DNA from 3 places in the Pseudomonas sp. R5-89-07 genome. Region 1 is predicted to be linked to each of the others. Evidence: predicted binding sites of a transcription regulator. Region 1 holds the regulator's gene; each other region holds the start of a gene.
The links. The regulator sigma-54, encoded in region 1, starts transcription at its own class of promoters, with help from an activator protein. The targets are predictions, from matches to a motif close to ANTGGCATNNANNTTGCTNT.

Region 1 (10,670 bases):
CGATGATCGGCCCCAGCAGTTTGGTCTCGTCCTCGATGGCTTCCGCCAGGGAGCGGTTGGCGCTGCTGAGCGGATGGCGTCGACGGGTTTCAGAGAAACGCTTGAGCAGGGTTTCTTCGTCGGCATCCAGGTACAGCACGTCGCAATGAATATGCTTGGCACGCACTTCCTCAAGCAGTTCGGGGAACCGCGAGAGGTGGCTGGGCAGGTTGCGGGCGTCGATCGACACAGCGACCAGCGGTTGCGCCAGTTCGGTATGGATCAGTGCGCGTTCCGCCAATTCCGGCAGCAGCCCGGCGGGCAGGTTGTCGATACAGTAGAAGCCGCTGTCCTCAAGAACGTTGAGCGCAGTGCTCTTGCCCGAGCCGGAGCGGCCGCTGACGATGATCAAACGCATGATTATTGCCCGCTTTGTTCATCCAGGACGACCTGATACAGGGCCTCATTACTGCTGGCACTGCGCAGTTTTTCGCGTACTTCCTTGCGGTCGAGCATGCTGGCGATCTGCCGGAGCAGCTCCAGGTGCGCATCGGTGGCGGCTTGCGGGACCAGCAGAACGAACAGCAGGTCGACCGGGGCGCCGTCGATGGCGTCGAAATCGATGGGGTGATCCAGGTGCAGCAGGGCGCTGACGGGTGTTTCGCAGCCTTTGAGACGACAGTGGGGGATGGCGATGCCGTTGCCAAAACCGGTCGAGCCGAGTTTTTCACGGGCAATCAGGGCCTCGAAGACATCTTGCATCTCCAGTTCAGGCACTTGGCTACTGATCAGGTTGGCAATTTGTTCGAGGGCTTTTTTCTTGCTGCCGCCCGGCACGTTCACGAGGGAACGGCCGGGGGTCAGGATGGTTTCAAGTCGGATCATGGGGGGAGAGTTAACGACCTGTACCTTGCATCAGGTGCAGATTCTTTTCCTTATGCTTTATGAGTTGGCGGTCGAGCTTGTCGTAGAGCGAGTCGATCGCCGCGTACATGTCTTCATGTTCCGCATTGGCGACGAGCTTGGCATTCGGTACGTGCAGGGTGGCCTCGATTTTCTGCTTGAGCTTGTCGACCTCCATGATGACCTGCACGTTGGTGATCTTGTCAAAATGCCCCGCAAGCTTGTTCAGCTTGCTCTCGGTGTACTCACGCAGGGGCTTGGTGACTTCCAGCTGGTGTCCACTGATGTTGACTTGCATACAGCTTCTCCTTCGTTGCCAGTGCATAAAGCGGCAGGCAAAACGCCTGCCACTGGAACGCTGTGGCCCGCCCGTCACATCAAACGCTTTCGCTCGCTGGAAGGCGCGATCCCGAGAGACTCGCGGTACTTGGCGACGGTTCGACGGGCGACCTGAATGCCTTGTGCCTCCAGTAAACCAGCGATCTTGCTGTCACTCAACGGCTTTTTCTGATTTTCCGCGGCAACCAGTTTTTTGATGATCGCGCGGATCGCCGTGGACGAGCATTCGCCGCCTTCGGAGGTGCTTACGTGGCTTGAGAAAAAGTATTTCAGCTCATAAATACCCCGTGGGGTATGCATGAATTTTTGCGTGGTCACCCGTGAAATCGTCGATTCATGCATGCCGACCGCCTCAGCGATGTCGTGCAGTACCAGGGGCTTCATCGCTTCGTCGCCGTATTCCAGGAAGCCGCGTTGATGCTCGACGATCTGGGTCGCCACTTTCATCAGGGTTTCGTTGCGGCTTTGCAGGCTCTTGATGAACCAGCGCGCTTCCTGCAACTGGTTGCGCATGAAGGTGTTGTCGGCGCTGGTGTCGGCGCGCCGCACGAAGCCGGCGTATTGCGGGTTGACGCGCAGGCGCGGCACCGATTCCTGGTTCAGTTCCACCAGCCAGCGTTCGTTGTCCTTGCGCACGATCACGTCGGGCACGACATATTCGGCTTCGCTGGACTCGATCTGCGAGCCAGGGCGAGGGTTGAGGTTCTGCACCAGCTCGATGACCTGGCGCAGTTCGTCTTCCTTGAGCTTCATGCGACGCATCAGCTGGCTGTAGTCGCGGCTGCCCAGCAGGTCGATGTAGTCGCTGACCAGGCGCTTGGCCTCAGCGAGCCAGGGTGTCTTGGCCGGGAGCTGGCGCAGTTGCAGCAGCAGGCACTCGCTGAGCGTGCGCGCGCCGATACCGGCGGGCTCGAATTGCTGGATCCGGTGCAAGACGGCTTCGATCTCGTCCAGTTCAATATCCAGTTCCGGGTCGAAGGCTTCAAGAATTTCCTCGAGCGTTTCGTCCAGGTAGCCCTGGTTATTGATGCAGTCGATCAGGGTGACGGCGATCAGGCGATCGGTGTCCGACATCGGCGCCAGGTTCAGTTGCCACAGCAAATGGCTCTGCAGGCTCTCGCCGACAGACGTACGGGTGGTGAAGTCCCACTCGTCATCATCATTGCTGGGCAGGCTGCTGGCGCTGGTCTGGTAGACGTCTTCCCATGCGGTGTCCACGGGAAGCTCGTTGGGAATGCGTTCGTTCCATTCGCCGTCCTCAAGGTTATCCACCGTGGGGGCGGTTTCCTGGTAGGACGGTTCCTGTACATCGGGATTGGGCTTTTGCTCGATGTTGTCGGCCAACGGGTCGGTATTGTCGAAGTCGTCGCCTTCTTCCTGGCGTTCGAGCATCGGATTGGACTCCAGGGCCTCCTGGATTTCCTGTTGCAGGTCCAGGGTCGACAATTGGAGCAGGCGGATGGCCTGTTGCAGCTGCGGTGTCATCGTCAGCTGCTGGCCCATTCTCAGGACTAGCGATGGTTTCATGGCAGGGGCTTAACACCTTATTCGCCGGCGCAATGCGCCATCCACGACAGGGCGCGTGAGCGCCAAACATAAGCAAATTATATGCCTGATATCGGGGGCTTTGCCTAGAGCGCGGTAACAATAAAAATACTGAGGTTTTTATTGACTCGCGCGCTCAACAGCGAATGGCCTGATACCACCGTGTTTACAGGCGGAACTCGTGACCCAGGTACACTTCCTTGACCAGTTCGTTGGCCAGGATGGTGGCGGAATCGCCCTCGGCAATCAACTGGCCGTCGTTGACGATATAGGCGGTTTCGCAGATATCCAAGGTCTCGCGGACGTTGTGGTCGGTGATCAACACACCGATGCCCTTGGCCTTGAGGTGATGGATGATTTGCTTGATGTCGCCGACCGAGATCGGGTCGACACCGGCGAACGGTTCGTCCAGCAGGATGAACTTGGGCGCGGTCGCCAGGGCGCGGGCAATCTCCACACGACGACGCTCACCACCGGACAAGCTCATGCCGAGGTTGTCGCGAATGTGGTTGATGTGGAATTCCTGAAGCAGGCTTTCCAGTTCCTTGCGGCGGCCGTCGCGGTCGAGTTCCTTGCGGGTCTCGAGGATTGCCATGATGTTGTCGGCTACCGACAGTTTGCGGAAGATCGACGCCTCCTGCGGAAGATAGCCGATACCTGCGCGCGCACGGCCGTGCATCGGCTGGTGGCTGACGTCCAGGTCGTCAATCAATACACGGCCCTGGTCCGCCTGGACCAGCCCGACGATCATGTAGAAGCAGGTGGTCTTGCCGGCGCCGTTGGGGCCGAGCAGGCCGACGATCTGGCCGCTGTCGATCGACAGGCTGACATCGCGTACCACCTGGCGGCTTTTATAGGCCTTGGCCAGATGCTGGGCTTTCAGGGTTGCCATTACTCGGCCTTCTTCTTCGGCTGGATGACCATGTCGATACGTGGGCGAGGTGCGGTGACCTTGTTGCCATTGGCGCGACCCGCCTGGGCGACCTGGGTCTGGGTGTTGTAGACGATCTTCTCGCCTTCGGTGGAGTTGCCGTCGGCACTGAGTACCTTGGCCTGATCAATCAGTACGATGCGATTTTGCTGGGCATGGTACTGGATGGTCTTGCCATAGCCTTTCATCGGGCCCGGGTCTTCTGCCTTTTGCTTCTGTTCGAAGTAAGCCAGGTTGCCCACGGAGGTCACGACGTCGATATCGCCGGTCGCGGTGCGAGTCAGGGTCACGGTGTTGCCAGTGATCTTCATCGAGCCTTGGGTGATGATCACGCCACCGGTGTAGGTGGCGACGCCTTGTTTGTCATCGAGCTGCGCATCGTCAGCCGAGATGTGGATCGGTTGCTGGCTATCGTTCGGCAGAGCCCAGGCGCTCACGCTTCCCAGTGCTGCGCCCAGACCGAGCAAAATAGGGAGGGTTTTAACGAGCCTCATACTGTCCTCTTACGTTCGATAGCAGGTGTATCCTGCTTTCTTTCAAATACGCTTTCATTCCCTTGCCAGTCGATACACCGCCAGCGCCGTCGATTCTAACGTCTTGCTCGGTCTGCGCATATTCCTTCTGTGGGAATACGGTCATGCGACTGCTGGTAATGATGGTGTCGCGGTTCTGTGCGTCTGTACGTGCGACGCGCACCGAGTCGATCAGTTCGATTTCGGTGCCGTCCGGGTTGACCTCGCCACGCAGGCTGGTGACATGCCAGGGCTGTTCGGTGCCGCGGTAGAGGTTCAGGTCCGGGTTGGTCAGCAGGCTGACTTCCGAAGCTTTCAGGCGCTCGACCTTATCGGAGACCAATACGTACTGCACCTTGCCATCGGGCAGGAACTGCACGGTGTGGGTGTTGGTGGCAAAGTTGTCGATGATGCTTTCATCCACCTGCACGACAGGTTTGTCGAGAAAGCGCTCCGGGCTGATATTCCAGTAGCCCACCGCGAGGAGCAACGCGGCGATGACCCCGAACAGCAGGAAATTGCGAATCTTTTTACTCAGCATATAACGCTCTATAAGTAGGCGGCGTGGGCCGCTTCAAGACTGCCCTGGGCACGCAGGATCAATTCACAGAACTCGCGGGCGGCACCTTCGCCGCCGCGGGCGGTGGTAATGCCATGGGCATGTTCACGCACAAACGCTGCGGCATTGGCCACGGCCATGCCCAGGCCGACCCGGCGGATCACCGGCAGGTCAGGCAGATCGTCACCCAGGTAGGCGACCTGTTCATAGCTTAGGTTGAGTTGGCCAAGAAGCTCGTCCAATACCACCAGTTTATCCTCGCGCCCCTGATACAGGTGAGGAATCCCGAGGTTTTGTGCGCGGCGTTCCACAACCGGTGTCTTTCGACCACTGATAATCGCGGTTTGCACGCCTGCCGCCATCAGCATCTTGATGCCCTGGCCGTCGAGTGTGTTGAACGTCTTGAATTCGCTGCCGTCTTCGAGAAAGTACAGGCGGCCATCGGTCAGCACGCCATCCACGTCGAATATCGCCAACTTGATGTTTTTACCGCGTTGCAACAGGTCGCTGGTCATCTACATCACTCCTGCACGCAGCAAGTCGTGCATGTTCAGGGCGCCAATCGGGCGGTCATTCTCGTCGATCACCACCAGCGCGCCGATCTTGTGGTCTTCCATGATCTTCAGGGCTTCAGCAGCAAGCATTTCGGGGCGGGCGGTCTTGCCGTGGGGCGTCATCACCGCGTCGATGGTTGCGGTATGGATGTCGATGGTACGGTCCAGGGTGCGACGCAAATCACCGTCGGTGAACACGCCGGCCAGTCGTCCGTCGGTTTCCAGGATCACGGTCATGCCCAGGCCCTTGCGGGTCATCTCCATCAGTGCGTCCTTGAGCAAGGTGCCGCGTGGCACGTGGGGCAATTCATCGCCCGCATGCATGACATTTTCCACTTTCAGCAGCAAACGACGGCCCAAAGCGCCGCCCGGGTGGGAAAACGCGAAGTCTTCAGCCGTGAACCCGCGCGCCTCCAGCAGTGCGACGGCCAATGCATCGCCCATCACCAAGGCTGCAGTAGTGGAAGAGGTGGGTGCCAGGTTCAGCGGGCAGGCTTCATGGGCGACATGAACGTTCAAGTTCACTTCGGCGGCCTTGGCCAGGGTCGACTCCGGGTTGCCAGTGACGCTGATCATCTTGATGCCCAGGCGCTTGATCAGCGGCAGCAGGGTCACGATCTCGTTGGTGGTACCGGAGTTGGACAGGGCCAGAATCACGTCATCCTTGGTGATCATGCCCATATCACCATGGCTGGCTTCGGCCGGGTGCACGAAGAACGCCGTGGTTCCGGTGCTGGCCAGCGTAGCGGCGATCTTGTTGCCGACGTGGCCGGACTTACCCATGCCAACCACGACAACGCGGCCCTTGCTGGCCAGAATCATCTCGCAGGCGCGTACGAAATCTGCGTCGATATGTGCCAGCAAACCTTCTACGGCTTCCAGCTCGAGGCGGATGGTGCGTTGTGCGGATTGAATAAGGTCGCTGGATTGGCTCATGTCTGAAATCGTATAGCCTGACGAAAAGTCGGCGATTATAGCGGTAATGATCAATTCCCTCACGCAAGTTCGTCAGGCTTTATTCTGAAGGGCTCTCGGAATCGTCTTGATAACATGGCCGGCAACGGTTTTTCGCTGTCCTGAATCTGAACAAGCGCTGTTCCGGCCTTGGGGGCTCTGCACCAGCAGTGATATAGTTCGCGGCCAGTTCGGTCCCGGCCAACCCATGGTGCAAACTATTGCGCATCCCTGTGCAAACGAAAGTCGCATGCAGGGTGTCTGAGTGAAAGGCTGCATCCCAAGGAGATTAGATGAGTGCCGATAACGCCTACGCGGTCGAGCTGAAGGGCCTTTCCTTCAAGCGCGGTACGCGCAGCATCTTCAATAACGTCGATATTCGCATTCCTCGCGGAAAAGTCACGGGCATCATGGGGCCTTCCGGTTGCGGCAAGACCACCTTGTTGCGCCTGATGGGCATGCAATTGCGCCCCAGTGCCGGTGAAGTGTGGGTCAACGGCCAGAACCTGCCGACGCTGTCGCGCAGCGATCTGTTCGATGCGCGCAAGCACATGGGTGTGCTGTTTCAGAGCGGCGCGCTGTTCACCGACCTCGATGTATTCGAAAACGTAGCGTTCCCGCTGCGGGTGCATACCCAACTGTCCGATGAGATGATTCGTGACATCGTGTTGCTGAAGCTGCAGGCCGTAGGGCTTCGCGGGGCCATCGACCTGATGCCGGACGAGTTGTCCGGCGGCATGAAGCGCCGTGTCGCCCTGGCGCGAGCCATTGCCCTCGACCCGCAGATCCTCATGTACGACGAGCCTTTCGTGGGCCAGGACCCAATCGCCATGGGCGTACTGGTGCGCCTGATCCGCCTGCTCAACGACGCGTTGGGAATCACCAGCATCGTGGTGTCTCACGACCTGGCCGAAACCGCGAGCATCGCCGATTACCTCTATGTAGTAGGTGATGGTCAGGTGCTGGGGCAGGGCACGCCGGAAGAGCTGATGAATGCCGATAACCCGCGCATTCGCCAGTTCATGACCGGCGATCCCGATGGCCCGGTGCCTTTTCACTTTCCGGCAGCGGATTACCGCGCAGATCTTCTGGGGAAGCGCTGATGCGCAAAACATCTCTTGTCGAAAAGGTTCGCCTTTTCGGTCGCTCGGGCATCGACATCGTCGAAGTCCTGGGGCGTTCGACTATTTTCCTGTTCCACGCCTTGCTTGGCCGCGGTGGCATCGGCGGCGGCTTTGGCCTGCTGCTCAAGCAGCTGCATGCGGTTGGCGTGATGTCCCTGGTGATTATTGTGGTCTCCGGGGTATTCATCGGTATGGTGCTGGCGTTGCAGGGCTTCAACATTCTGTCGAGCTACGGTTCCGAGCAGGCGGTAGGGCAGATGGTCGCCCTGACGCTGTTGCGGGAACTGGGGCCGGTGGTCACCGCCTTGTTGTTCGCCGGTCGTGCCGGTTCTGCGCTGACCGCTGAAATCGGTAACATGAAATCCACCGAACAGCTGTCCAGCCTGGAAATGATCGGCGTGGACCCGCTCAAGTACATTGTTGCCCCGCGCCTGTGGGCTGGCTTCATTTCCCTTCCGCTGCTGGCAATGATCTTCAGCGTGGTCGGGATCTGGGGTGGTTCGTGGGTGGCAGTGGACTGGCTGGGGGTCTATGACGGCTCTTACTGGGCCAACATGCAAAACAGCGTGACCTTCACGGGCGACGTGCTCAACGGCATCATTAAGAGCATCGTCTTCGCCTTTGTAGTGACCTGGATCGCCGTATTCCAAGGCTATGACTGTGAACCCACCTCAGAAGGGATCAGTCGCGCCACCACCAAGACCGTTGTGTACGCCTCGCTGGCGGTACTGGGCCTTGACTTCATTTTGACCGCCTTGATGTTTGGAGATTTCTGATGCAAAACCGCACTGTGGAAATCGGTGTCGGCCTTTTCTTGCTGGCTGGCATCCTGGCTTTACTGTTGCTGGCCCTGCGGGTCAGTGGCCTGTCGGCCAGCCCCACCGCCGACACTTATAAACTTTATGCGTACTTCGACAATATCGCCGGTTTGACGGTCAGAGCTAAAGTGACCATGGCCGGTGTGACCATCGGCAAGGTCACGGCAATCGATCTGGATCGCGACAGCTTCACCGGTCGAGTGACGATGCAACTGGACAAGAAGGTAGATAATCTGCCGACCGACTCCACGGCGTCTATCCTCACCGCGGGCCTGCTGGGCGAGAAGTACATCGGTGTCAGCGTGGGCGGGGAAACAGCCCTGCTCAAGGATGGCTCGACCATCCACGACACACAGTCGTCGTTGGTACTTGAAGACCTGATCGGTAAATTCCTGCTCAATACGGTCAATAAAGACGCCAAATGAGGAATCTGTTCATGATCTCTACCTTGCGACGTGGCCTTCTGGTCCTGCTTGCAGCGCTGCCGTTGATGGCCAACGCAGCCGGTTCTGCCCACGAACTGGTGCAGGACACCACCAACAAGATGTTGGCTGACCTGTCGGCCAACAAGGAAAAGTACAAACAAGACCCGAGCCAGTTCTATAACGCGCTTAATACCATCGTCGGCCCGGTGGTCGATGCCGAAGGCATCTCCCGCAGCATCATGACCGTCAAGTATTCGCGCAAGGCGACGCCTGCGCAGATGCAGCGCTTCCAGGAGAACTTCAAGCGCGGCCTGTTCCAGTTCTACGGCAATGCCTTGCTCGAGTACAACAACCAGGGGATTACCGTCGCTCCGGCCGGTGATGAATCGGGTGATCGCACCAGCGTCAACATGACCGTCAAAGGTACCAATGGCGCCGTGTACCCTGTGCAATACACGCTGGAGAAGGTCAACGGCGAGTGGAAGCTGCGCAACGTGATCATCAACGGCATCAATATCGGCAAGCTGTTCCGTGATCAGTTCGCTGACGCGATGCAGCGCAATGGCAACGATCTGGACAAGACCATCAATGGTTGGGCCGGTGAAGTGGCCAAGGCCAAAGAGGCTTCCGACAAGGAAGCCGGGAAGCCTGCGCAATGACCGAGTCGGCTGTTCGTCTCGGCAATGCCGGCGAGCTGTTCCTCAGCGGCGTGCTGGATTACCGCACCGGGCCTGACCTGCGCAAGCAGGGCCAGGCGCTGATCAAGGCCAGCGCCGCGCCTGCGCTGGTGCTCGATTGTTCAGCGGTGACCAAGTCAAGCAGCGTCGGCTTGTCATTGCTGCTGTGCTTTATGCGTGATGCCCAAGCGGCAAAAAAGCCGGTCAGTATTCGTGCATTGCCTGAAGACATGCGCGAGATCGCCGAGGTTTCTGGCCTGACCGAGCTGTTGGTACACCCTTAATACACATTTATTAGAGAAGCCCCCCGTCAGAGTCCTGCTATGCGGGGTTCGCAGGCGCGGGGCTTTTTTGTATGATGTGCGACCCGTGCGCACTGGGCGCCGATAGAGGTTGAGCATGCAGGCCCTAGAAGTTAAGAGCTTCCTTGAAGGAAAGCTGCCGGAAACGACTGTTGAAGTTGAAGGCGAAGGCTGCAATTTCCAGCTGAACGTGATTAGCGATGAACTGGCGGCATTGAGCCCGGTCAAGCGTCAGCAGCAGATCTATGCCCATTTGAACCCGTGGATCACCGATGGCAGCATCCATGCGGTCACTATGAAATTTTTCAGCCGCGCGGCCTGGGCCGAGCGCACCTGAGCCCCCAAGGCGTCGAGATTCTTATGGATAAATTGATTATTACCGGCGGTGCCCGCCTCGATGGCGAGATCCGCATTTCCGGTGCGAAAAACTCCGCCTTGCCGATCCTGGCAGCGACCCTGCTTTGCGATGGCCCTGTCACTGTGGCCAACCTGCCGCACCTGCACGACATCACCACCATGATCGAGCTGTTCGGTCGCATGGGCATTGAGCCGGTGATCGACGAGAAGTTGTCCGTCGAAATCGACCCACGCACCATCAAGACCCTGATCGCCCCGTACGAGCTGGTGAAAACCATGCGTGCGTCGATCCTGGTGCTCGGCCCGATGGTCGCGCGTTTCGGTGAGGCTGAAGTGGCCCTGCCTGGCGGTTGCGCCATTGGTTCGCGTCCGGTCGACCTGCATATCCGTGGCCTCGAAGCCATGGGCGCGGTCATCGACGTCGAAGGCGGCTACATCAAGGCCAAGGCGCCGGAAGGCGGCTTGCGTGGCGCGAACTTCTTCTTTGATACCGTCAGCGTGACCGGTACCGAGAACATCATGATGGCCGCTGCCCTGGCCAATGGCCGCAGCGTGCTGCAAAACGCCGCGCGCGAGCCGGAAGTGGTCGACCTGGCCAACTTCCTGATCGCCATGGGCGCCAACATCAGTGGTGCCGGCACCGACACCATCACCATCGATGGTGTGAAGCGCCTGCACTCGGCCACCTATA
Region 2 (10,670 bases), 2.7 Mb from region 1:
GTATCGCCGTACAGGCAGGCGCCGACCAGGATGTCGTCCTTGATCACCAGTTTTTTGTACACGCCGCCGATGGGGTCGGAGAGGGTGATGGTCTCCGTGCCTTCGCCGCCCATGAAATCACCGGCGGAGAACAGGTCGATGCCGGTGACTTTCAGCTTGGTGGAGGTCACGGACCCTTTATAGGTGGCGAAACCCAACTGGGCGAGGTGGTTGGCGCAGACCTTGGCCTGTTCGAACAGCGGTGCCACCAGGCCGTAGGCAATCCCACGGTGGCTGGCGCATTCACCGATGGCGTAGATGCGCGGGTCGTAGGTTTGCATCGTATCGTTGACCAGAATCCCACGGTTGCAGGGGATGCCGGACTTTTCCGCAAGCTCGGTGTTGGGACGGATACCGGCGGCCATCACTACCAGGTCGGCGGGGATGATGTCGCCATTCTTGAACTGCACCGAGCCGACCCGACCGTTGCCGGCATCGTGCAGGGCCTGGGTCTGTTCGCACAGGCGGAACACCAGGCCACGGCTTTCCAGTTCGGTTTGCAGCAGTTGGCCGCTGGTCTTGTCCAGTTGCCGTTCCAGCAGCCATTCACCGATATGCACCACGGTCACGTGCATGCCGCGCAGCATCAAACCGTTGGCGGCCTCCAGCCCGAGCAGGCCGCCACCGATGACCACGGCGTGGGTGTGGGTCTTGGCGGTGTCGATCATGGCCTGGGTGTCTGCGATGTCGCGGTAGCCGATCACGCCCTGCAAAGTGTTGCCGGGAATGGGCAGGATAAACGGCGTGGAGCCGGTGGCGATCAGCAGGCGGTCGTACTCGGCTTCGGTACCGTCCTCAGCGATGACGCGACGCTTGACCCGGTCGATCTGCACCACCTTGCGGTTGAGCAGCAGCTTGACGTTGTTATCCAGGTACCAGTCCAGATCGTTGAGCACGATCTCTTCGAAGGTCTGCTCGCCGGCCAGCACCGGCGACAGCAGGATGCGGTTGTAGTTGGTGTGGGGCTCGGCGCCGAACACCGTGATGTCATAGAGCTCGCTGCTGAGCTTGAGCAATTCTTCCAGGGTGCGAACCCCGGCCATGCCGTTGCCGATCATCACCAGTTTGAGTTTTTTCATGTCGCTCTCCGACCAATCACGCGCAAACAAAAAAAGGCGTCCCCGCTAGTTACCTAGCGAGGACGCCTTTGTCCTGGTCCCGTTCTCTCGGGAAGCTCGATCCTTCGACGTTGAAGGCGCGGCTGTATGTGGGTTGTTGGGATAGCTAATGCAGCAGCTGTGCCAAGTGTGGATATCCCCTGTTTTATTGGGGTCTCAAGCGCAAAGCCGGGAAATTCTGCCCGTTAGTGGTGCAATAGCCAGAACAGCAGCACCAGATTGATCAGCAGCGAAACCGTCGCCAGGGTTTGCCAGACCTTGAGCGGTTCACGCTCCAGCAAGGGCCGTGGCCTCACGCTCAGCTCACGGCGGTCGGCCTGTTCCAGCACCAGCAACCATTCTTCGGCGGTTTCATAACGTTGCTGCGGGTGCGCGGCCACCGCCCGTTCGAGGCTTGCGGGCAGCCAGTCCGGCAAATCGGGACGGTAGCGGCTGGCGCTGACCGCATGGGTGAAGCGGGGGCGTTGGAAGGCTTCGATTTCGCCGTAGGGATAGTGGCCGGTGAGCAGGTAATAGAGCGTGACGCCGACGCTATACAAATCCTGTTGCGTCGTAGGACGTTCGCCGTTGAACGACTCCGGTGCGATAAAGCTCGGGGTTCCGGGCAGCACGCTGGCGCGGTCTTCGGAAAGCCCGGGGCAGTAGGCCAGGCCGAAATCCAGCACGCGCAGTTCGCCGTCGTCTCCCAGCAACAGATTTTCCGGCTTGATATCTCGATGCAGGATCTGCCGCCGGTGCAGCAGGCCGACCGCGCGCAGCAAGCGTTCGGCGATGGCCTGCCATTGCGCCAGGGGCAATGGGCCCTGGCGCTTGAACAGTTCGGCAAGGGTTTGCCCCGGATATTCACGCATCACGTAGTACAAATGCTGACGCCCACTGGCGGCATGCACTTCAGGGAAGGCGCGGCCGGCGACCCGGCGCAGGAACCATTCTTCCGAGAGTAAGGCCTGGGCGGCATCAGAATCTTCTTCGCGATTCAACGGCAAGGTTTTCAGCAGCCAGGGCCGCTGCTGATCATCCTGTACCCGATACAGCAATGACTGTCGGCTCTGCGCCAGCAGGCTTTGCACGTGCCAACCTTCGAAGCGTTGCCCGGCTTTGAGCAGTGGCGGCAGCGGCCACTGCTGCAACTGCACCAGTGCGTCACCAAGCGTGGCGGCGCCGAGGGCATCGATGCGCACCAGCAAAGCGCTGGCGTTGTCCTGGCTGCCTGCCAGGTGCGCGGCGGTGACCAGCGTGTTGACCGCCAGGTCCAGGTCGGTTTGCTCGCGCAGAATCGCGCTGATGCTGGGATCGCCCAAGGTGGCCCAGACGCCGTCACTGAGCAGCAGGAAACACTCGCCTGCGCGCAGTTCTCCGTCGAGAAAGTCCAGCACCAGGTGCTGGTCCAGGCCGAGGGCGCGCTTGAGCACATGCTGCATGCCCGGCTGCTCCCACACATGGTCTTCGCTGATGCGCTGCAACTCGCCGTCCAGCCAGCGATAGGCCCGGCAGTCACCGACATGGGCCAGGGTGAAACGCTGGCCGCGAAACACCAGGGCACTGAGGGTGGTCAGCAAAGGCTGGCCGCCGCCATTGGCTTGCAGCCAGCGATTCTGCGCGACCAATAAACGTTCCAGCGCCTGGGCCACGCCCCAGGTTTGCGGCGTGGCGTAGTAGTCCAGGGCCAGCGCCTGCAAGGTCGAGCGCGCGGCCAGGCCGCCGTCGGCGCATTGGCTGACACCGTCGGCCAGGGCGCACAGGTAGCCTTTGCTCGCGGCCAGTTCTGCCACGGGCGTGACCACCCGCAAGGCATCCTGGTTTTCCGCCCGTGGGCCGATCGCAGTGGCCTGGGCAACGCTCAGTTGCAGGCTCATCAGACGCGCGCGGCGGTCACGGCGGCCGAGCCCCAGGTGGTTCTCCAGCGGCGCTTGACGCCGTGCAGGCCAAACCAGGCCAGCACGCCCAGGCTGGCGAACAACCACAGGGCCAACTGGTAACTGCCGGTACTCTGTTTGATCGCGCCCATGCCGGCGGCCAGGGCAAAGCCGCCGATACCGCCAGCCATGCCGATCAGGCCGGTCATGACGCCGATCTCACTGCGAAAACGCTGCGGCACCAACTGGAATACCGCGCCGTTGCCGGCGCCAAGGCCGAGCATGGTGCACACGAAAAGCGCCAGCGCAGCGTAGGAACTGGGCAGGTTGAAACCCACCGCCGCAATGCAGATCACCGCCACGCTGTACATGCCGAGCAGGGTCTTGATCCCACCAAAACGGTCCGCCAGGGCGCCGCCCAGGGGGCGCATCAGGCTGCCACCGAAGACACAGGCCGCGGTGTAATAGCCGGCGGTCACCGGGCTCAGGCCGTACTGGTCGTTGAAGTAGCCGGGCAGGGCGCTGGCCAGGCCGATGAAGCCGCCGAAGGTCACGCTGTAGAAGAACATGAACCACCAACTGTCGCGATCACCCAGCGCCTTGAAGTAGTCGGCCATCGACTTGGCTTTCGGGCGTTGCGGAGCATTGCGCGCAAGCCAGGCGAACACGATCAGGGTGAGGATCAGCGGAATCAACGCAAAGCCGAACACATTGCTCCAGCCAAAGGCCGCCGCCAGTACCGGTGCCAGCAAGGCGGCAAACACGGTGCCGGAGTTGCCGGCGCCGGCGATGCCCATGGCTTTGCCCTGGTGCTCGGCCGGGTACCACTGGGAGGCCAACGGCAGGGCCACAGCAAAAGAGGCGCCGGCCATGCCGAGGAACATGCCCAGCAGCAGGGCTTGCTCGTAGCTGTGAATGCCCAGCTTCCAGGCGCAGAACAACGCGACGATGACAATGACCTGGCCAATCAGCCCGGCGGTCTTGGGTGACAGCTTGTCGGCCAGCATGCCCATCAGAAAGCGCAACACTGCGCCCGCCAGGATCGGCGTAGCGACCACAAGGCCACGCTGTTGAGTGGTCAGGTGCAGGTCGGCGGCAATCTGTACCGCCAGTGGGCCCAGCAGATACCAGACCATGAAGCTCAGGTCGAAATACAGGAACGCGGCAAACAGGGTCGGGGTGTGCCCGGATTTCCAGAAGCTTGATTTCATCACGCACCTCAACGGTTGGGGGTCTAAAACGAAAAAACGCCGCCACCGGGTTCGCGAGGGCAAACCGGGTGTGCGACGTCTTTGTCGTGGGTGGGGCAACCGCCGTTGGCTACCTGTAGAGGTTGTTTAGCAAGAGCCGCGCCAGATCAGCCGAGCAACTCGCTCATGGCAATAATCTGTTCGGCCACCTGAATCAGTTTCTGCTGACGGCTCATGGCCTGGCGACGCATAAGGGTGTAGGCCTCTTCCTCATTGCAGTCCTTCATTTTCATCAGCAGACCTTTGGCCAGCTCGATGCGCTTGCGCTCCGCCAACTGCTGATCGCGGGCGTGGAGCTGGGCGCGCAGGGCCTGGTCGCTTTCAAAGCGGGCCATGGCCACATCGAGGATCGGTTGCAGGCGCTGGGCCTGAATGCCTTCGACAATGTAGGCGCTGACGCCGGATTTGATCGCCTGGCGCATGACATTCGGGTCGTGCTCATCGGTAAACATCACGATAGGGCGAGGCTGGTCGCGGCTGACCAGCACCACCTGTTCCATCACATCGCGGCCGGGTGACTCGGTATCGATCAGGATCACGTCGGGGCGCACCGTTTCGACGCGCGCGGGCAGGTCGATGGTCAGGCCGGACTCATCGATCACTTCAAAACCGGCCTCGGTCAGCGCAGCCTTGAGTCGACCGACTTTGCGCGGGGTGTCATTGATCAACAGGATTCGCAGCATGGTTGTGCTCCTGTCAGCGCAGCGCTTGGCGTGTAGTGTTGTCCGCCATGGCGTGCAGGCGGAAGCTGCGGGCATAGCCGGCGGGGTCGGAGCCGTCCCAGACCTTGCCGTCGATCAACTGGCTGCTGCGCATGTCCTGGGCACTGGTTGCCACGCCCACGGCACTGGCGGCTTGACGATATAAGTCCAGTTGTTGCACCTGGCGCGCGACGGCAAGGTAGTCCGGGTCTTCGCGCAGCAGGCCCCAGCGGCGAAATTGGGTCATGAACCACATGCCGTCGCAGAGGTAGGGCAGGTTGACCGCACCATCGGCGAAAAAACGCAGCGCGTGCGGGTCTTGCCACTGGTTGCCCAGGCCATCGTCGTAGTTGCCCAGCAGGCGTGGTTCGATGCAGTCCAGCGGTGCATCGAGATATTCACGGGCGCTGAGCAGTTGGGCGGTGGAGCGACGGTTTTGTATGCTCGCCTCGATAAAACGACTGGCCTCGAGAATGGCCATCACCAATACACGGGCCGTATTGGGGTATTGGTCGACGAAGGCCTGGGTGCAGCCCAGGACTTTTTCCGGATGATTCGGCCAGATCGACTGGCTGGTCGCCAGGGTGAACCCCTGGTTCTGCTTCACTGCGCTGGCGCACCAGGGTTCACCGACACACAGGCCATCGATACGGCCCGCTTGCAGGTGCGCAACCATTTGCGGCGGAGGGACCACCACGCTGTCCACGTCCTGCAGCGGATGGATGCCCTGGCTCGCCAGCCAGTAATACAGCCACATGGCGTGGGTGCCTGTCGGAAACGTCTGGGCGAAGGTGAGTTTTGTGCGGCTTTGGTGCACGTGACGGTCCAATGCCTCAGGAGTGGTCACGCCTTGCTGTTGCAGCCCACGGGAAAGGTTGATGCTCTGCCCATTCTGGTTCAGCCCCATCAGCACCGCCATCGGGCTCGGAGCAACGCCGCCGATGCCCAGGTGCACGGCGTAGATCAGCCCGTAGAGGCTATGGGCGGCGTCCAGCTCGCCGCTGACCAGTTTGTCGCGCAAGTTGGCCCATGACGACTGACGCTTGAGGTTCAGCGTAAGTCCGTAGGGTTGTGCAAACCCCTGGGTGGCTGCGACCACCACCGAGGCGCAATCGGTCAAGGCCATGAACCCCAGATCCAGGCTGCTTTTTTCCGGGGCGTCACTGCCGTTCACCCAGGCCAGCGCAGGGCTCACCGGGCTGTTGCCGACCGAATCGTTCATCAATACCTACCTATTCTCTGAAAAAAAAACGTCGTTTCCTCGGATGGCGATACCGGCCATTACAGGGAAACGACGCCTTTGTCCGTAGGCCCGCTCCGTCGTTGGCGCGCGCCCTGATAGAAAGCGCATAGCAAGGCACATGCCACGGGGACGCCGTCAGCTTTCCATCATGATTGAAGTTCGCCCGCCTTTCAGTATGGCCGCTCTTTTGCGTTCTACCGCCCCAGGAAAATCCAAGGTGCCTGCTGATTCCGCCAATACGACGAACCACTACTGGCTCGGTAGCACGCTGCTTTGGGGCGCGCTGTTGCTGGTCAGCTGTGTCGCGTGGGGCGAGCCGTATGAGGCCAGGGACGAAAGCCTGGACAGTTTTTTCACTGCGCTGGCGGTGCCTTTGGGAATGCCTGTGGTGGTCAGCCGGGAAGCAGCGCACAAGCGTGTCAGCGGAACATTCGATTTCGAGGCGCCGCAACAGGTGCTCGAAGCGCTGGCCCGGCAGGAAGGCCTGATCTGGCACAGCGACGGGCAGGCAGTGCACCTCTACGACGCGGCCGAAGCGAGAACCTCTGCCGTGGCGCTGCGATACATTTCGGTCAATCGGCTGCGCGGCATCATGCGCCGCACGGGGCTGGATGAGTCACGCTATCCGCTGCGCGACAGCGGGGTGCGCACGTTCTACGTGTCCGGGCCGCCCAGCTATGTCAACCAGGTGCTGCGGCTGGCGCAATTGACCGATCGGCAACGCAGTGAGTTGCGTGTGGGGGCGCATGCCTTTGGCGTGGTGCAGGTGTTCAACACAAGCGTCGAGGATCGGCAGTATGGGACCGGTGCAAACAAGGTCAGCGTGCCGGGAATCGCATCCATCATCCGAGGCCTGCTGGCCAGTGAACAAAAGGGCCCGCTGGCGGACAAGAACCTCACGTTGATCGCTTATCCGGATACCAACAGCCTCCTGATCAAAGGCAAGCCTGCTCAGGTCAGCCTGATCGAAAAACTGGTAGAGGAATTGGATGTGCCCAAGCAACTGAATGAAATCTCGTCATGGCGGGCGGAAGTGAGCCGTGACGAATCGAAGCCCCCGGCCGGGCCGCCGCTGTTGACGGCTGCGCAATATGAACGCGTGCAACGTGCGTTCGTAAGACTGGGCCGCGAGCGTTCCCCCTGAATAAAGGCGTTTGCCTATGTACCTGGAAATACTGCTGCAGGAGCAATTGATCAGCCGCAAGCGTCTGGCTGCGTTTGCGCCGGGGAAGGTGTTGCCTTTGGCGCCTGAGGTCATCCATTGCGTGGAAGTACGGGTCAACGGGCAACTGATGGCGCTGGGCGAGTTGGTGCAGTTGGAGGACCGGCTAGGGGTTGAACTGCATGAGGTGTATCAGGATTGGATGCCTCATTCGGGCTAAGCCTCGAATTGTCTTACAACAAAAAGCTGAAAAGCGCTGACTGAATAGGGCTTTTCCTAGCGTGATGGGCGAGACAGGTTTTTATAGTCACAGCATCGGGCGAGTGCGCCGTCACGGGTAAAAGGGATTTGAATGTCAGCAGTCGAATGTACAGGTGCTCCATGGCCGTAGGGATTGAAGAGTCGCCAAAGCCCCTCGTTTTCGCTCACTGGACCTTGCAGGGCGATGGTCGGCTGACAAACAGGGAAGTCGATATTCAACTGCCACCAAAAGAGGGTCGCGTGCTTCGGCTGTTGCTGGCTTCCGGCGGTTCGTTGATGACCAAGGACCGGCTGTTGGCGCTCGCTTGGCCCAGGGGCGAGGTGGCTGATGAGTCATTGACGCGTTGCATTTACGCGTTGCGCAAACACTTGGGAGCCGACAAAGGCTTTATCAAGACCGTATATGGCAAGGGCTATCGATTTACCTGCCCCGTGCAGGTTGAAGACCCTGAGCCAAAGCAAGTCATGCACCTGTGTTCGGCGTGTGGGCAGGTCAGCAGTGTCTAAGGGATGGGGCAAGGCCCTGATACTGAGCGCGCTGATTAATAGCAACCAGGCCCTCGCCTACTGTTGGGATGAAGTGGCGCGTCGCTATGACTTCGAGCCGGAGTTGTTGCAGGCCATCGCGGCGGTAGAGTCGGGGTATCGTGCGCAAGCGATCAACTATGCCAACGGGAACGACACGCATGATATCGGTTTGATGCAAATCAACAGCAGTCACTTGCCTCGCTTGCTCAAGCTGGGCATTACCGAAGAACGGCTGTTGAACGAGCCGTGCTTGTCGGTGGAAGTCGGCGCCTCGATTCTTGCCGGGCTCGTTCAGCGTTTCGGCTATAACTGGACGGCGGTGGGTTCCTACAATGTGGGGCCGGGCGCCGGGCCGCAGCGCGACGCATTGCGCATGCGCTACGCCGAAAAAGTCTGGGTACGCTACGAGGCCTTGATGGCTCATCGTAATTGACGAATGGGCGGCACGCCTCGCATGCAGCCCTTCTCCCCGGCTATAATCGCGCCACCTTTCGCCGCCATCCGAGTCTAGCCCGCCCATGTATACCCTGGCCCGCCAGCTGTTGTTCAAACTCTCCCCGGAAACCTCCCACGATCTGTCCCTGGACCTGATCGGCGCCGGTGGCCGCCTGGGGCTCAATGGCCTGGTATGCAAGGCTCCGGCAAAAATGCCGGTGTCGGTGATGGGGCTCCAATTCCCCAACCCGGTCGGGCTGGCTGCCGGCCTGGACAAGAACGGTGCGGCCATCGACGGGTTTGCACAATTGGGTTTCGGTTTCGTCGAGATCGGCACTGTCACCCCCCGACCGCAACCGGGCAACCCCAAGCCCCGGATCTTCCGCCTGCCGGAAGCCGAGGCGATCATCAACCGCATGGGCTTCAACAACCTGGGCGTGGATCATTTGCTCACGCGGGTGCAGGCGGCGAAATACAAGGGCATCCTCGGTATCAACATCGGCAAGAATTTCGACACGCCGGTGGAGCGTGCGGTGGACGATTACCTGATCTGCCTGGATAAGGTCTACGCCCACGCCAGCTACGTCACCGTCAACGTCAGCTCGCCCAACACCCCGGGCCTGCGCAGCCTGCAGTTCGGTGACTCCCTCAAGCAATTGCTCGAAGCGTTGCGCCAGCGCCAGGAAGACCTGGCGGTGCGCCACGGCAAGCGGGTGCCGTTGGCGATCAAGATCGCGCCTGATATGAGCGATGAAGAAACCGTGCTGGTGGCCCAGGCCCTTGTGGATTCGGGCATGGATGCGGTGATCGCGACCAACACCACCCTCAGCCGCGTAGGCGTCGAAGGCCTGGCTCACGGTGACGAGGCCGGCGGTCTGTCCGGCGCGCCGGTTCGGGACAAAAGCACCCATATCATCAAGGTGCTCGCGGCCGAACTGGCGGGGCGCCTGCCGATCATCGCCGTAGGTGGCATCACCGAAGGCAAGCATGCGGCTGAAAAGATCGCGGCGGGCGCAAGCCTGGTGCAGGTGTATTCCGGCTTCATCTACAAAGGCCCCGCGCTCATTCGCGAATCGGTGGACGCAATCGCCGCCCTGCGCTGATGCGCCCAAAAAGCTACGAGACAGAGGCAATAAAAAGGGCTCCATAAAGGAGCCCCTGGGCCGAAGCCCGCCGCCCGGATAGGACGTGCGTGGTTAAGTCGTTACGTATTCAAGTTGATGTGTCGGAATTAAGTGCCCTGATTAGCCGACGGCGTGAAGTTCGTTGAGTCTGTGGATACCCGCAGTGCCAGTCATACCGTCCCAGTTGTCGCCGCGTCCTTCTCGCCAGCCATTGATCCAGGCTTGGCGTACCGACGGTAGAGTAAATGGGCAAAGCTCACGGGATTTTCCATGAACGCCATATTGATATCCGCGTAAAAATGCTCTTTCCAACGGATCACGCTTAAGTCTTCTCATAGGGTGTTTCCCTCACTTGTTGACTGTCTAGATATCCTTCGGCCTCGTGTGAGGCCGGGCAGAGTTTTTCTGCCGTTGGTGGGCTCGCTGCCGGCGTGGCGAGCCGATGTGTCGACGCCGTTACGGCGCCAACCTGTGTTGAGTTCTAACCAATAGGTCACATGGATTCAATGATCGTTTTGTCATAAGCACGTAACGATAACGATGCTATAGCCATAAGCTGGGACGGTTTTTCGCCCCTTTTACAGGGCAAAGCCAGTTATGATGTGCCCTGCGAAGCGCAACGGTTTAATCCTTTGGTGAGAATGCCCGCCTGTTGCAGTCGGTTATTATTCGACGAAGGGTCGGAATATTTCCTTTTGTTGCTTCACTTTCTTCTTCTGCCCCGTCAATAAAGGCCCAAGGGCCGGCCAGACGGAGTGGGACGGCACATTCGTGCCACGCGAGCACTCTTCGAGAAAAGTGCTTGATTGAAAACCGAGCCGGCGATGCGTCGCCCGCTCATTTATTGCTGAAAAGCCTGGAATGCCCCATGTCGGACCGTTTTGAACTCTTCCTCACCTGCCCCAAGGGCCTCGAAGGCCTGCTGATCGAGGAAGCCGTCGGGCTTGGCCTTG
Region 3 (10,670 bases), 690 kb from region 1:
GGATGACGTGAAACATGCACGGCTCCGAAGGTAAAGATGCGCTGCATTCTACCCCTGAAGACGACCCAAGGCCGAAGCTATTGCCGCGGGTGCTCGGCTCATTGGCGATTGTCGGGCTGATGGTGGGCTTGATGATCGGTCGCTTGACCACCCCGGACCCGGTCGAGCTGCAACAGGTGGAACCTGCTGTGGACGGTTTGGTGGTGTGGTTCAACAGCGAGCCCAAGCTGCACGGCGAGCATATCGACGGCACCGTGGCGCTGCTGTTCGACGCACAGGGCAAGGCCGCCGGTGGGCAACTCAAGGTCAACGACAAGGACGTGAACTGGCGCATCCGCAAAACCGACGGCGGCTTGCTGCTGAACCTGGTGGCGGCTCGGCCATTGCGTGGGGAGTGGAAGGGCGAAGAGGTCGATGACCGCTGGCGGCTGGAGATCCATCTCCACGAGTAATAAAAGAGGGAGTTCCCGGCCTGCCTGTACCAGGGCTCCCAAAACGGGGTGAAGCCAAAGGCTTCGGTGTTAAAGAGGGGATTCTCGGCCTGCCTGTACCAAGGTCCCCGAAACTGGGTAGTACTGGGGTTATTGCAGGGGGCGTGCCAGAGTTTGCAATCTGCTCTATAAAAAACTGCAAGAAAGCGAAAAGCCCCGGAATACGGGGCTTTTCTGGTTTCAGCGTTGAAGCATTCTTTAACCCTGGCGATTTTTTGCGGGCCGGTTCAATGCCCAATGCCGGTTCATGCTGCATTGAATCGGTGCATAACTGTGAACCTGGTGAAGATCCAAATGTGGGGGGCAAGCCCCCTCCCACATTGAATTAGATCAGCCCTCGTCGCCGTCGTCGTCATCCCCGCCGTCGACCTTCATCCCCAGCTCCTTGATCTTGCGCGTCAGGGTATTGCGTCCCCAACCCAGCAGCACGGCGGCATCGCGACGGCGCCCAGCGGTGTGCTTGAGCGCGGTCTCGATCATGATCCGCTCGAACGCCGGCACGGCGCTGTCCAGCAGGTTCGACTGGCCGCGTGCCAGGGCCTGGTCGGCCCATTGGCGCAGTGCCTGTTCCCAGTTGGTGACCGGGGCCGAATCCTGAGGCAGGCTCAGCAGCTCCGGCGGCAGATCGCTGATGTGCACTTCGCGCCCGGACGCCATCACGGTGATCCAGCGGCAGGTGTTCTCCAGCTGGCGTACGTTGCCGGGCCATGGCAGGTTCTTCAGGTATTCCTCGGTCTCGCTTTTCAGCAGCTTCGGCTCCACAGCCAGCTCCAGGGCGGCGCGGCTGAGGAAGTGGCGGGCGAGGGTGGGAATATCTTCCCGGCGATCCGACATACGTGGGATGTGGATGCGGATCACGTTGAGGCGGTGGAACAAGTCTTCACGGAACTTGCCGGCGTGCACCAGGGTTTCCAGGTTCTGGTGGGTCGCGGCAATGATGCGCACATCGACCTTGACCGGCGTATGCCCGCCGACGCGATAGAACTCGCCATCGGCCAGCACCCGCAGCAGGCGGGTCTGGGTGTCGGCCGGCATGTCGCCGATTTCATCCAGGAACAAGGTGCCGCCGTCGGCCTGCTCAAAGCGCCCGCGACGCAGGTTGGCCGCGCCGGTGAAGGCGCCTTTTTCATGGCCGAACAGCTCGGACTCCATCAAATCCTTGGGAATGGCCGCCATGTTCAGCGCGATAAACGGCGAGGCCGCACGAGGGCTGTGACGGTGCAGGGCATGAGCCACAAGCTCTTTACCGGTGCCCGACTCGCCGTTGATCAGCACGGTGATGTTGGAGTGGCTCAAGCGCCCGATGGCGCGAAACACTTCCTGCATCGCCGGCGCTTCACCGATGATTTCCGGGGTGCGAGTCAGGGTCGGCGGGGCTTCCTGGTTCTGCTGTTCCTGGGCGTGCTGGTTGGCGCGCTTGACCAGCGCCACCGCCTCATCCACATCGAACGGCTTGGGCAGGTACTCAAAGGCGCCGCCTTGGTACGACGCGACAGCGCTGTCCAGGTCCGAGTGCGCCGTCATGATAATCACCGGCAGGCGCGGGTGCTGTTCGCGAATGCGCGCCAGCAAGTCCAGGCCGCTGGCGCCGGGCATACGGATATCGGAGATGATCACATCCGGCTGCTGGCGAGCCAGGCGGCTCATAACGCCGTCGGCGCTGTCGAAGCTCTGGGTGGTCATGCCTTCCTGTTGCAAGGCTTTCTCCAGGACCCAGCGGATAGAACGGTCGTCGTCGACGATCCAGACAGTTTCACTACGGCTCATGTCGTGGGGGCTCCTTGTTCCAATGGCAGGAAGATCGAGAACGTGGTGTGGCCGGGGTGGCTCTCACATTCGATCAGGCCCTGATGCTGGCTGATGATGTTCTGGGTAATGGCCAGGCCCAGCCCGGTACCGTCCGGGCGGCCGCTGACCATGGGGAAGAAGATGGTTTCCTGCAGCTCCGCAGGAATGCCCGGGCCGTTGTCGATGATTTCGACCTTGGTCACCAGGCGATGGCGCACATGGCCGATGGTGAACTGGCGCAGGGCGCGGGTGCGCAGGCTGATGCGGCCCAGGCGCAGCTCGTTCTGGCTGCTGATGGCCTGCATGGCGTTGCGCACGATATTGAGCACCGCCTGGATCATCTGCTCGCGGTCGATCAATACGTCGGGAATGCTCGGGTCGTAGTCGCGCACCAGGGTGATGCAACCCTGGCTTTCGGCTTCGACCAACTGGCAGACGCGCTCCAGCACTTCGTGCACATTGGTCATGGCCAGGGACGGCAGCTTGTTGGAGCCGAGCATGCGGTCCACCAGGTTACGCAGGCGGTCGGCTTCTTCGATGATGACGTTGGTGTAGTCCTTCAGATGCTCCTCCGGCAGCTCGCGGGCCAGCAACTGTGCCGCGCCGCGAATACCGCCCAGCGGGTTCTTGATCTCGTGGGCCAGGCCGCGCACCAGCATCTTGCTGGTTTCCTGCTTGGACAGCTGCGCCTCTTCCTTGGTGATGCGCAGCAGGCGGTCGCGGGGGTGCACTTCGAGCAGCAGCAGGGTCGCGCCATTGCTCAGGATCGGCGTCACCGCGTAGTCGACGGTCAAGGTCTGGCCGGTCAGGGCGGTGAGCATCGCCTCGCGCTTGGTGAACGGGTGTGCCTGCTCCACGGCCTGGCGCAACGAACTCAAGGCTTCGGCCGACTCGGTGAACAATTCGCTGATGAACTGCCCATGGCTGCGCTGGCCGCTGATGGCCAGGAGCATCTCCGCCGCCGGGTTCATGTACTCAAGGCGCAGGTCGGCATTGAGCAGGATGGTCGCGGTGGTCAGGTTGTCGAGTAACAAACGGTGCAGTGCATCACTGATGGTCATCAGGACCTCTTTTGAAGCAAGGCGCAGGCTTGAGGCACGCGCTGATACAAGGAAAATGCAAAAAACAAACCAAGGCTCCGAAAAGAAGCGTTAAAGCCCTGAAATAGGCGGTTTAGGCGCGAAACTGTGGCGTTCTGCCAGCCCGCTCGGGAAGAATCGAACCAAAATGGGCTGGATCGCTGGGGCGGGTGCAACCTATCGCACCAACATAGTGCGGTTTTGTAAAGGTTGTTCAGGAAGCTGCCAGAGACAGTCCTGAATACATGCAATCAAATGTGGGAGGGGGCTTGCCCCCGATGACGGAGTGTCAGCCGGCATTTACATGCCTGATCCACCGCTATCGGGGGTAAGCCCCCTCCCACAGTTTTGATTGGGTTTGCAGGCGTTAGCCTTTGTAGACGCACAGCTCGGCCGTAGCGCGGATCATCGCCAGTTGGCGCAGCGGATCATTCAATGGCTCATGCACGGCTTCGGCGAGCCATTGGGGACACTTGGGGTCGGTGCGCTGCGGGGTGAAGTCGGCCAACTGCTGCAGCAGGCGTTTTTGCAACTCGTCCAGCTGCGGGCGGATCTGCTTGATCAGGTCCGGGCGCGGCTCGTCGGGCGCCTTGCCCTGGAATTGCCAGTCGGACAGATGGGTGTACTGCACCAGTTTGTTGGCTTCGATCTGCGCCGAGAAAAACTGCTCGGCGGCGGCGGGGTCTAGCTTATAGCCCGGCGCCTGGGCGACGACACTGGCGATCACCTCTTGCTCGCGCTTCTTGTCTTCCACGGGCTTGTGGCTGTCCCATTTGCTCAAGGCCACCTGGTCGGCGATCTCCAGGCGTTCGGCGATGCTGTGGAGCAGCGGCTCGAGGGTGGGTGGTGCGGCGGATACGCTGGCACTGACAAACAGCAGAGCGAACACGAGTCTATGTTTCAACGCAGATCTCCTGTGGGAGGGGGCTTGCTCCCGATGGCGGTGAGTCAGTCATACCTATACTGCCTGACACTCTGCCATCGGGAGCAAGCCCCCTCCCACATTTTTTATCGGGTTTGCAGGCGCTAAAGCGGAGTAATCCTACAAAAAAAAAGGCCTCCCGAAGGAGGCCTTTTTCGTCACGCTACGTCAAGCAGCGCTACCGGATCAGCAGCTGTAGTACAGCTCGTATTCCAGTGGGTGTACGAAAGTGCGGACCTTGATTTCTTCTTCGCTTTTGAGCTCGATGTAGGCATCGATGAAGTCGTCGCTGAATACGCCGCCTTTGGTCAGGAACGCACGGCCCTTGTCCAGCTCTTCCAGGGCTTCTTTCAGGCTGCCGCACACTTGTGGGATCTCCTTGGCCTCTTCAGGCGGCAGGTCGTACAAGTTTTTGTCGGCGGCGTCGCCAGGGTGGATCTTGTTCTGGATGCCGTCCAGGCCAGCCATGACCAGGGCTGCGAAAGCCAGGTATGGGTTGGCTGCCGGGTCCGGGAAGCGCGCTTCGATACGACGGGCGCGTGGGCTGGACACGTATGGAATACGGATCGATGCGGAACGGTTACGGGCCGAGTAGGCCAGCATCACCGGCGCTTCGAAACCTGGGACCAGACGCTTGTAGGAGTTGGTCGACGGGTTGGTGAAGCCGTTCAGGGCCTTACCGTGCTTGATGATACCGCCGATGAAGTACAGGGCGGTGTCGGACAGGCCGGCATAACCTTCGCCAGCGAAGGTGTTCTTGCCTTCTTTGGCGATGGACAGGTGAACGTGCATACCCGAACCGTTATCGCCGTACAGTGGCTTAGGCATGAAGGTCGCGGTACGGCCGTAGGCATCAGCCACGTTGTGTACGCAGTACTTCAGGGTCTGGACTTCGTCAGCCTTGGCCACCAGGGTGTTGAACTTCACACCGATTTCGTTCTGGCCGGCAGTGGCCACTTCGTGGTGGTGAACTTCGATGACCAGGCCCATTTCTTCCATGGCGTTGCACATGGAGGTACGGATTTCGTGGTCGTGGTCGAACGGCGGAACTGGGAAGTAGCCACCTTTGATACCTGGACGGTGGCCCTTGTTGCCGCCTTCCACGTCCTGGTCGGACATCCACGAACCCTGTTCGGAGAAGATCTTGAACATGGAGCCGGAGATGTCGGACTTGAACTTGACCGAATCAAAGATGAAGAATTCTGGCTCTGGGCCCACGAATACGGTGTCGCCGATACCGGTCGACTTCAGGTATTCCTCGGCACGCTTGGCGATCGCACGTGGGTCGCGGTCGTAGCCTTGCATGGTCGAAGGCTCGATCACGTCGCAGACGATGATCAGGGTTGGGTCTTCGGTGAACGGGTCGAGGACGGCAGTGCTGTCGTCCGGCATCAGGATCATGTCGGAGGCTTCGATGCCTTTCCAGCCAGCGATGGAGGAACCGTCGAACATCTTGCCTTCTTCGAAGAAAGCATCATCCAGCGCGTCGCGAGCCGGCATGGTCACGTGGTGCTGAGTACCTTTGGTGTCCGTGAAGCGCAGATCAATCCATTTAACGTCATGATCTTTGATGAGTTGAACCGACTTCGACATGGTGTCCTCCGGGTGGCTTCGGGCTTGGGTAGTGGAGTTAGCCCTTAGAATTTGGGTGATGCCGGCGCGGATACTCCGCCAAGGCAACCTGCCTCACAAGAGAGCAAATTGCATGCCAGTGCGCCAACATGGCCTTTTTGCCTCAAAATGGCCCCTATAACGGTGCAAGCGGCCAAAGCGCGATAAATAGCGCACTGCAATGTAGCGTCATTCGGTGAAAATGACCCGTTTTGGTGCGCTTAACATGTGGTGCATATTAACTGGTTAAACCTTGAGCGATTTCCGCTATAATCCGCGCCCCCCTTTTTCAGCAGGCCCGGCGCGCGCTGTTTCCATGAAATTAATCGTTAAAGTCTTCCCCGAGATCACCATCAAAAGCCGACCGGTACGGACGCGTTTCATCCGTCAGTTGGCCAAGAACATCCGTGCCGTGCTCCGTGACCTGGACCCGGCCGTGGTGGTGAATGGCGTGTGGGACAACCTCGAGCTGGAAACCCGCCTGACCGACGCCAAAGCCTTGAAGGACATGACCGAGCGCCTGAGTTGCATGCCGGGCATCGCGCATTTCCTGCAGGTGGATGAGTACCCGCTGGGCGACTTCGACGACATCACCGACAAGTGCAAGCAGCACTTCGGTGACGCGTTGGCCGGCAAGATTTTTTCGGTGCGCTGCAAGCGTGCCGGCAAGCACCCGTTCAGCTCCATGGATGTGGAAAAATACGTCGGCAGCAAGCTGCGTCGCGAGTGCGGCGCCGCCGGAATTTCCCTGAAAGCACCCGAAATTGAAGTGCGCATGGAAATTCGCGACCAACGGTTGTTCGTGATCCACAGCCAGCACAACAGCATCGGCGGCTACCCGTTGGGCGCCCTGGAACAGACCCTGGTGTTGATGTCCGGCGGTTTCGATTCGACCGTGGCGGCCTACCAGATCATGCGCCGCGGCCTGATGAGCCACTTCTGCTTCTTTAATCTGGGTGGGCGTGCACACGAATTGGGCGTGATGGAAGTCGCGCACTTTATCTGGAAGAAGTACGGCAGCTCCCAACGCGTGCTATTTGTGAGCGTACCGTTCGAAGAAGTGCTGGGCGAAATTCTCGGCAAAGTCGATAACAGTCATATGGGCGTGGTTTTGAAGCGTATGATGTTGCGCGCTGCGTCCCGTATCGCCGATCAGTTGCAGATCGACGCGCTGGTGACCGGTGAAGCGATCTCCCAGGTATCCAGCCAGACGCTGCCGAACCTGTCGCTGATCGATTGCGTGACCGAAAAGCTGGTGTTGCGCCCGCTGATCGCCAGTCACAAGCAGGACATCATCGACTTGGCCGAAGAAATCGGCACGGCGGATTTCGCCAAGCACATGCCTGAGTATTGCGGGGTCATCTCGGTGAACCCCAAGACCCACGCCAAGCGCAACCGCGTGGAGTATGAAGAACAACAGTTCGACATGGCGATTCTGGAGCGAGCGCTCGAGAACGCCAAACTGGTGCCAATTGATCGAGTAATCGACGAATTGGGCCAGGATGTGCAAATCGAAGAAGTCAGCGAAGCCCTCGCCGGCCAGATCATCGTCGACATCCGTCACCCGGATGCCGCCGAGGATGAGCCGCTGGAAATTCCTGGCATCGACGTACAAACGCTGCCGTTCTACGCATTGAACGCGCGTTTCAAGGAACTGGATGACAGCCGTCAGTACCTGCTGTATTGCGACAAAGGCGTGATGAGTCGCCTGCATGCCCACCATTTGCTCAGTGAGGGGCATGCCAATGTGCGCGTTTATCGACCGAGCTAAGAGCCCGGGGCTGTTTGCCTGTGGCCTGCGTCACCGGCCCCCCGACTCTGCCGTCAAGCTGTAACGGCAAGGCCTGACTCTACTGTAAATCGCTGCCACGACCTGTCAGCACACCGAATCCTCTGATCGAGATACACAAGTGATCGAAAATCTACGTAACATCGCCATCATTGCTCACGTTGACCATGGTAAAACCACCCTGGTAGACAAACTCCTGCGTCAATCCGGCACCCTGGAGCGCAACGAGCTCAACGACGAGCGCGTGATGGACTCCAACGACCAGGAAAAAGAGCGCGGTATTACCATCCTGGCAAAAAACACCGCTATCAACTGGAACGGCTACCACATCAACATCGTGGACACCCCGGGCCACGCCGACTTCGGCGGCGAAGTAGAACGCGTAATGTCGATGGTTGACTCCGTTCTGCTGCTGGTTGACGCTCAAGACGGCCCTATGCCGCAAACCCGTTTCGTGACCAAGAAGGCTTTCGAAGCCGGCCTGCGTCCGATCGTGTGCATCAACAAGGTTGACCGTCCAGGCGCGCGTCCGGACTGGGTTCTGGACCAGATCTTCGACCTGTTCGACAACCTGGGTGCCACCGAAGAACAGCTGGACTTCAAAGTCGTCTACGCCTCGGCCCTGAACGGCATTGCCGGTCTGGAACACACCGACATGGCTGAAGACATGACCCCGCTGTACCAGTCGATCGTCGACAACGTACCGGCGCCAAAAGTTGACCGTGAAGGCCCGTTCCAGATGCAAATCTCGGCACTGGACTACAACAGCTTCCTGGGTGTTATCGGTGTTGGCCGTATCGCTCGTGGTAGCGTCAAGCCGAACACCCCGGTTGTCGCTATCGGCGCCGACGGCAAGAAGCGTAACGGTCGTATCCTGAAGCTGATGGGCCACCACGGCCTGCACCGTATCGACGTCGAAGAAGCTTTCGCCGGCGACATCGTGTGCGTCAGCGGCATGGACTCGCTGTTCATCTCCGACACCCTGTGCCAGCCGGACAACGTCGAGGCGATGAAGCCTCTGACCGTTGACGAGCCAACCGTTTCCATGACCTTCCAGGTAAACGACTCGCCTTTCTGCGGTAAAGAAGGCAAGTTCGTGACTTCCCGTAACATCAAGGAACGTCTGGACAAAGAGCTGCTGTACAACGTTGCTCTGCGCGTTGAAGAAGGCGACTCGGCTGACAAGTTCAAGGTTTCCGGCCGTGGTGAGCTGCACCTCTCGGTACTGATCGAAACCATGCGTCGCGAAGGCTTCGAAATGGGTGTTGGTCGTCCGGAAGTGATCATCCGTCAGGTTGACGGCGTGAAGCAGGAACCGTTCGAAAACGTCACCATCGACACCCCTGAAGAATCCCAGGGCAAGGTCATGGAAGAGATGGGCCTGCGTAAGGGCGACCTGACCAACATGGTGCCGGATGGCAAAGGCCGTGTACGTCTGGAATACAACATCCCTGCTCGTGGTTTGATCGGTTTCCGTAACCAGTTCCTGACCCTGACCAACGGTGCTGGCATCCTGACCTCGATCTTCGATCGCTACGACACCATGAAGTCCGGCGACATGTCCGGCCGTCAGAACGGTGTTCTGGTATCGGTAGAAACCGGCAAGGCGCTGACCTACTCCCTGGAAACCCTCCAGGCGCGTGGCAAGCTGTTCGTTGAACACGGTCAAGAGATCTACAACGGTCAGATCGTTGGCCTGAACAGCCGTGACAACGACATGGGCGTCAACCCAACCAAAGGCAAGAAGCTCGACAACATGCGTGCTTCGGGCAAAGACGAAACCATCGCTCTGGTCCCACCTGTTCGCTTCACCCTGGAACAGGCCCTGGAATTCATCCAGGACGATGAATTGTGCGAAGTGACGCCTAAGTCGATCCGCCTGCGTAAAAAGATTCTTGACGAAGGCGAGCGTACCCGCGCTGCCAAGAAAGCCAAGAACTGAGTTAACTCAGGCTGAATGAAAAACGCCCCCGGTCGAAAGGCCGGGGGCGTTTTTTTATGCCTGCTGTTTGTGCGGTGTCTGTACTGGCCCTATCGGGGGCAAGCCCCCTCCCACACTTGAATGTGTTCACAGATCAAAATGTGGGAGGGGGCTTGCCCCCGATGAGGCCCGAGAGAGCCCCACAAAATCCGGATCAGAACTTGTCGAGGGTCTTGAACTTGGTCTCGCGCACCACTTCCTTGGGCTTGTACGCACAATACCCCGGCCGCGGCCCGATTTTCGGGTGGTTGCGGCAGGTATCCGGACGCTTGTCATAAATAGTGCAGAAGCGCGTCTTACGATCCAGGTACAGGCAGTCGTTGTTGCTCATGCGCTGCAGGGTAAAAATCTCGGATTTGGAATTGAAGCGCTCGACGATGCCTTCCTTCTGCAACCGCTTGGCGATGTTCTTCGGCGGGTCGCCGCGCTCGAACTCATCGACGATGCCGATGCGGATCAGGTCCTTGATCTTCACTTCGACCGGCAGCGTGCAGCAGCTGGACACGCAGCCACCACACATATGGGCAGAGTATTTCTGCCAGGTCTCGAGACGGTCGAGTTCCGCGGCGGCGATCAGTTGAGGCTTCATCGGGGTTCCAAAAGGTGGGGCTGTATCCGGGCGCGCGATCATACCGGGATTGGTGGTTTTTTGAACAATATTTTCAGGGTTTCTGCGCGAACGGCAATCAGGCACGACCTCTGCATTAAATTCACGCAATGATCAATGAGTTAAAAAACTGACGAACCAGAGCGTCTACCGTCTGTCAGACCGTCTAGGCTCTAGCAACTCCTTCTATCTCGCCCGAGGTCGCATTTGATGTCTCAGGAACCACTTGCACGAGAAGCAGAGGTAGCCGCATTTCGCGATGCCGTCTTGACCAAACTCACCTACGCGGTGGGCAAGGACCCGGATCACGCCTTCGACCATGACTGGTTCGAAGCCATTGCCCTGGCCGCCCGCGACCAGATGGTCGACCACTGGATGGACCATACGCGGCGCATCTACCGC

Region 2: a site for sigma-54 is predicted at 6,314-6,333, ahead of C4J94_RS19980 (CmpA/NrtA family ABC transporter substrate-binding protein). Genes of this name have one in related genera too.
Region 3: a site for sigma-54 is predicted at 5,974-5,993, ahead of glnA (glutamate--ammonia ligase). Genes of this name have one in related genera too.

Annotation. Positions count from the first base shown of each region.
Region 1 is NZ_CP027727.1:1,099,768-1,110,437, forward strand. It holds gene rapZ (RNase adapter RapZ) at 1-397, opposite strand, end outside; gene ptsN (PTS IIA-like nitrogen regulatory protein PtsN) at 400-864, opposite strand; gene hpf (ribosome hibernation-promoting factor, HPF/YfiA family) at 875-1,180, opposite strand; gene C4J94_RS04945 (RNA polymerase factor sigma-54) at 1,255-2,748, opposite strand; gene lptB (LPS export ABC transporter ATP-binding protein) at 2,933-3,658, opposite strand; gene lptA (lipopolysaccharide transport periplasmic protein LptA) at 3,658-4,191, opposite strand; gene lptC (LPS export ABC transporter periplasmic protein LptC) at 4,178-4,750, opposite strand; gene C4J94_RS04965 (HAD family hydrolase) at 4,759-5,283, opposite strand; gene C4J94_RS04970 (KpsF/GutQ family sugar-phosphate isomerase) at 5,284-6,258, opposite strand; gene C4J94_RS04975 (ATP-binding cassette domain-containing protein) at 6,570-7,379, shown strand; gene mlaE (lipid asymmetry maintenance ABC transporter permease subunit MlaE) at 7,379-8,176, shown strand; gene mlaD (outer membrane lipid asymmetry maintenance protein MlaD) at 8,176-8,643, shown strand; gene C4J94_RS04990 (phospholipid-binding protein MlaC) at 8,655-9,302, shown strand; gene C4J94_RS04995 (lipid asymmetry maintenance protein MlaB) at 9,299-9,604, shown strand; gene C4J94_RS05000 (BolA family protein) at 9,720-9,959, shown strand; gene murA (UDP-N-acetylglucosamine 1-carboxyvinyltransferase) at 9,983-10,670, shown strand, end outside.
Region 2 is NZ_CP027727.1:4,385,214-4,395,883, reverse strand. It holds gene nirB (nitrite reductase large subunit NirB) at 1-1,118, opposite strand, end outside; gene C4J94_RS19995 (bifunctional protein-serine/threonine kinase/phosphatase) at 1,343-3,013, opposite strand; gene C4J94_RS19990 (NarK/NasA family nitrate transporter) at 3,013-4,224, opposite strand; gene C4J94_RS19985 (ANTAR domain-containing response regulator) at 4,371-4,946, opposite strand; gene C4J94_RS19980 (CmpA/NrtA family ABC transporter substrate-binding protein) at 4,960-6,186, opposite strand; partial or broken gene C4J94_RS19975 (secretin N-terminal domain-containing protein) at 6,425-7,261, shown strand; gene C4J94_RS19970 (FliM/FliN family flagellar motor switch protein) at 7,368-7,589, shown strand; gene C4J94_RS19965 (winged helix-turn-helix domain-containing protein) at 7,751-8,137, shown strand; gene C4J94_RS19960 (transglycosylase SLT domain-containing protein) at 8,130-8,591, shown strand; gene C4J94_RS19955 (quinone-dependent dihydroorotate dehydrogenase) at 8,677-9,696, shown strand; gene rmf (ribosome modulation factor) at 9,838-10,053, opposite strand; gene rlmKL (bifunctional 23S rRNA (guanine(2069)-N(7))-methyltransferase RlmK/23S rRNA (guanine(2445)-N(2))-methyltransferase RlmL) at 10,586-10,670, shown strand, end outside.
Region 3 is NZ_CP027727.1:409,384-420,053, forward strand. It holds gene C4J94_RS01770 (tRNA (cytidine(34)-2'-O)-methyltransferase) at 1-16, opposite strand, end outside; gene C4J94_RS01775 (hypothetical protein) at 15-452, shown strand; gene ntrC (nitrogen regulation protein NR(I)) at 822-2,258, opposite strand; gene glnL (nitrogen regulation protein NR(II)) at 2,255-3,340, opposite strand; gene C4J94_RS01795 (chorismate mutase) at 3,726-4,310, opposite strand; gene glnA (glutamate--ammonia ligase) at 4,467-5,873, opposite strand; gene thiI (tRNA uracil 4-sulfurtransferase ThiI) at 6,208-7,662, shown strand; gene typA (translational GTPase TypA) at 7,802-9,622, shown strand; gene C4J94_RS01820 (YkgJ family cysteine cluster protein) at 9,816-10,250, opposite strand; gene C4J94_RS01825 (glycogen/starch/alpha-glucan phosphorylase) at 10,479-10,670, shown strand, end outside.